One region of the Pseudomonas sp. BIC9C genome, then DNA from elsewhere that is predicted to be linked to it. Evidence: predicted binding sites of a transcription regulator. Region 1 holds the regulator's gene; the other holds the start of a gene.

What was found. The regulator sigma-54, encoded in region 1, starts transcription at its own class of promoters, with help from an activator protein. The targets are predictions, from matches to a motif close to ANTGGCATNNANNTTGCTNT.
Region 2: a site for sigma-54 is predicted at 968-987, ahead of glnA (glutamate--ammonia ligase). Genes of this name have one in related genera too.

Annotation. Positions count from the first base shown of each region.
Region 1 covers NZ_JAWDGM010000002.1:879,779-881,980, reverse strand. The annotation lists gene lptB (LPS export ABC transporter ATP-binding protein) at 1-35, shown strand, start outside; gene RS887_RS13920 (RNA polymerase factor sigma-54) at 220-1,713, shown strand; gene hpf (ribosome hibernation-promoting factor, HPF/YfiA family) at 1,788-2,096, shown strand; gene ptsN (PTS IIA-like nitrogen regulatory protein PtsN) at 2,109-2,202, shown strand, end outside.
Region 2 covers NZ_JAWDGM010000007.1:28,252-30,453, reverse strand. The annotation lists gene glnA (glutamate--ammonia ligase) at 1-873, opposite strand, end outside; gene thiI (tRNA uracil 4-sulfurtransferase ThiI) at 1,202-2,202, shown strand, end outside.

The DNA.
Region 1 (2,202 bases):
AGGAAGTGTACCTGGGCCATGAGTTCCGCCTGTAAAGGCAGAGGTATCTGGCAGGTCGTCCGAGCGCTTGTCCCGATAAAAAATCAACACTTTTTTATTGTTACAGCGCTCTAGGCAAACGCTACGGTTTCGGGCATATAATTTGCTTATGTTTGGCGCTCCGGCGCCCCGTAGTGGATGGCGCATGTGCGCCGGCGAATAAGGTGTTAAGCCCCAGCCATGAAACCATCGCTAGTCTTGAGAATGGGCCAGCAGCTGACGATGACACCGCAGCTGCAACAGGCCATCCGCCTGCTCCAATTGTCGACCCTGGACCTGCAACAGGAAATCCAGGAGGCCCTGGAGTCCAATCCGATGCTCGAACGCCAGGAAGAAGGCGACGACTTCGACAATTCCGACCCCTTGGCCGACAACGCCGAACAAAAGCCCAACACTGACATCCAGGAACCCTCCTACCAGGAAAGCGCCCCGACGGTTGATAACCTCGATGAAGGCGACTGGAACGAGCGCATCCCCAACGATCTCCCCGTCGACACCGCGTGGGAAGACGTTTACCAGACCAGCGCCAGCAGCCTGCCCAGCAACGATGACGACGAGTGGGACTTCACCACCCGCACCTCGGCCGGCGAAAGCCTGCAAAGCCACTTGCTGTGGCAACTGAACCTGGCTCCGATGTCCGACACCGATCGCCTGATCGCCGTGACCCTGATCGATTGCATCAACAATCAGGGCTATCTGGACGAAACCCTCGAGGAGATCCTCGAAGCCTTCGATCCGGAGTTGGACATCGAACTGGACGAAATCGAAGCCGTCCTGCACCGCATCCAGCAATTCGAGCCCGCCGGCATCGGCGCCCGCAACCTGGGCGAATGCCTGCTGCTGCAATTGCGCCAGTTGCCAGCCAAGACCCCTTGGCTGGCCGAGGCCAAGCGCCTGGTCACCGATTACATCGACCTGCTTGGCAGCCGCGACTACAGCCAGCTGATGCGCCGCATGAAGCTCAAGGAAGACGAGCTGCGCCAGGTCATCGAACTGGTCCAGAGCCTCAACCCGCGCCCAGGCTCGCAGATCGAGTCCACCGAAGCCGAGTACGTCGTTCCTGACGTTATCGTGCGCAAGGACAACGAACGCTGGCTGGTGGAGCTGAACCAGGAGTCGGTGCCACGGCTGCGGGTCAACGCCCAGTACGCCGGTTTCGTACGCCGCGCCGACACCAGCGCCGATAACACGTTCATGCGCAATCAGTTGCAGGAGGCCCGCTGGTTCATCAAGAGCCTGCAAAGCCGCAACGAAACCCTGATGAAAGTAGCCACCCAGATCGTCGAGCATCAGCGCGGCTTCCTGGAGTATGGCGACGAAGCCATGAAGCCGCTGGTCCTGCATGACATCGCCGAAGCGGTCGGCATGCATGAATCGACGATTTCACGGGTAACCACTCAGAAGTTCATGCATACCCCCCGGGGCATTTATGAACTGAAATACTTTTTCTCAAGTCACGTAAGCACCTCCGAAGGCGGTGAATGCTCGTCCACGGCGATCCGGGCGATCATCAAAAAACTGGTTGCCGCGGAAAATCAGAAAAAGCCGTTGAGTGACAGCAAGATCGCTGGTTTACTGGAGGCACAAGGCATTCAGGTGGCCCGCCGCACCGTCGCCAAGTACCGCGAATCCCTCGGGATCGCGCCTTCGAGCGAACGCAAGCGGTTGATGTAGGGCCACGCCACAGCGTTCCAGTGGTAGATCATCTGGTCTACCGCTTTATGCACTGGCAACGAAGGAGAAGCTGTATGCAAGTCAACATCAGTGGACACCAACTGGAAGTGACCGAACCTCTCCGCTCCTACATCGGCGAAAAACTCGAACGATTGGAGCGACACTTCGACAAGATCACTAACGTGCAGGTCACGATGACCGTCGAAAAGTTGAAGCAGAAAATCGAAGCCACGCTGCATATTCCCGGGAATGAAGTGGTCGCAAACGCGGAGCATACCGATATGTACGCTGCGATCGATGCACTCACCGACAAGCTGGATAAACAACTCAAAAAGCATAAGGAAAAGACCCAGAGCCTCCTTCAGGGCGCAACCGGTCGTTAACACTCCCAACCCATGATCCGACTTGAAAGTATCCTGACCCCCGGCCGTTCCCTGGTGAACGTGCCGGGTGGCAGTAAAAAGAAAGCCCTCGAACAAATTGCCAATC
Region 2 (2,202 bases), on a different contig from region 1:
GGACAGGCCGGCATAGCCTTCGCCTGCGAAGGTGTTCTTGCCATCTTTCCAGATGGACATGTGTACGTGCATACCCGAGCCGTTGTCGCCGTACAGAGGCTTAGGCATGAAGGTAGCGGTACGGCCGTAGGCATCGGCAACGTTGTGTACGACGTACTTCAGGGTCTGGGTTTCGTCGGCTTTCTTCACCAGTGTGTTGAACTTGACGCCGATTTCGTTCTGGCCGGCAGTTGCCACTTCGTGGTGGTGAACTTCAACGGTCAGGCCCATTTCTTCCAGTGCGTTGCACATGGAGGTACGGATTTCGTGGTCGTGGTCGAACGGTGGAACCGGGAAGTAGCCGCCTTTGACGCCTGGACGGTGGCCCTTGTTACCGCCTTCGATGTCCTGGTCGGACATCCACGAACCTTGTTCGGAGTAGATCTTGAACATGGAACCGGAGATGTCGGACTTGAATTTCACCTGGTCGAAGATGAAGAACTCTGGCTCCGGACCGGCGAATACGGTGTCACCGATACCGGTGGCCTTCAGGTGCTCTTCGGCACGCTTGGCGATCGCACGCGGGTCGCGGTCGTAACCTTGCATGCTCGAAGGTTCGATGATGTCGCAGACCAGGATCAGGGTCGGCTCTTCGGTGAACGGGTCCAGTACGGCAGTGGAATCGTCCGGCATCAGGATCATGTCGGAGGCTTCGATGCCTTTCCAGCCAGCGATGGAGGAACCGTCGAACATTTTGCCGACTTCGAAGAAGTCTTCATCCAGCGCATCGCGAGCCGGCATGGTCACGTGGTGCTGAGTGCCTTTGGTGTCCGTGAAGCGCAGATCAATCCACTTGACGTCATGATCTTTGATGAGTTGAACCGACTTCGACATAGTGTCCTCCGGGTGGATTAGGGCTGGTAGTGGATGCCCTTAAATGTTTGTGATGCCGGCGCGAATACTCTGCCAAGGCAACCTGCCTCACAAGGGAGCAAATTGCATGCCAGTGCCCCAGCATGGGTTTTTTGCTCCAAATTCACGCTTATAAGGCGGTAAAGCACCTTAAAGCGGAAAATCCCGCCCTGCAATGTGGCGTTCATTTGAATAAATGACCTGTTTTGGTGCGTGCAAAACCTTCTGCACATTAACTGGTTAAACCTTGAGCAATTTCCGCTATAATCCGCGCCCCCCTTTTTCGGCTGGCCCAGCGCGCGCTGTTTTCATGAAACTAATCGTAAAAGTCTTTCCCGAGATCACCATCAAGAGCCGCCCGGTACGGATGCGTTTCATCCGCCAATTGGCCAAGAACATCCGCGCCGTGCTCCGCGATCTGGACCCGGCCGTGGTGGTGAACGGCGTGTGGGACAACCTCGAGCTGGAAACCCGCGTCAGCGACCCCAAGGCCCTGAAAGAGATGGGCGAGCGCCTGAGCTGCATGCCGGGCATCGCGCACTTCCTGCAGATCGATGAATACCCGCTGGGTGATTTCGACGACATCGTGGAAAAGTGCAAGCAGCACTACGGTGATGCACTGGCCGGCAAGATCTTCTCGGTGCGTTGCAAGCGCGCCGGCAAGCACCCTTTCAGCTCGATCGATATCGAGAAATATGTCGGCAGCCAGTTGCGCCGCCAGTGCGGTGCCGCCGGGATCGACCTGAAAAAGCCGGAAATCGAAGTCCGGATTGAAGTTCGCGACCAACGGTTGTTCGTGATCCACAGCCAGCACAATGGCATCGGCGGATATCCGCTGGGCGCCCTGGAACAGACGCTGGTGCTGATGTCCGGTGGTTTCGATTCCACCGTTGCGGCTTACCAGATCATGCGCCGCGGACTGATGGCGCATTTCTGCTTCTTCAATCTGGGCGGACGAGCCCATGAACTGGGCGTGATGGAAGTCGCGCATTTCATCTGGAAGAAGTACGGCAGCTCCCAACGCGTGTTATTTGTCAGTGTGCCTTTCGAGGAAGTGCTGGGCGAAATTCTCGGCAAAGTCGATAACAGTCATATGGGCGTAGTATTGAAGCGTATGATGTTGCGCGCTTCCTCCCGAATTGCCGATCGACTGCACATCGAGGCCCTGGTCACCGGTGAGGCGATCTCCCAGGTGTCGAGCCAGACGCTGCCGAACCTGTCGGTGATCGATTGCGTGACCGACAAACTGGTCTTGCGCCCGCTGATCGCCAGCCACAAGCAGGACATCATCGACACGGCCAACGAGATCGG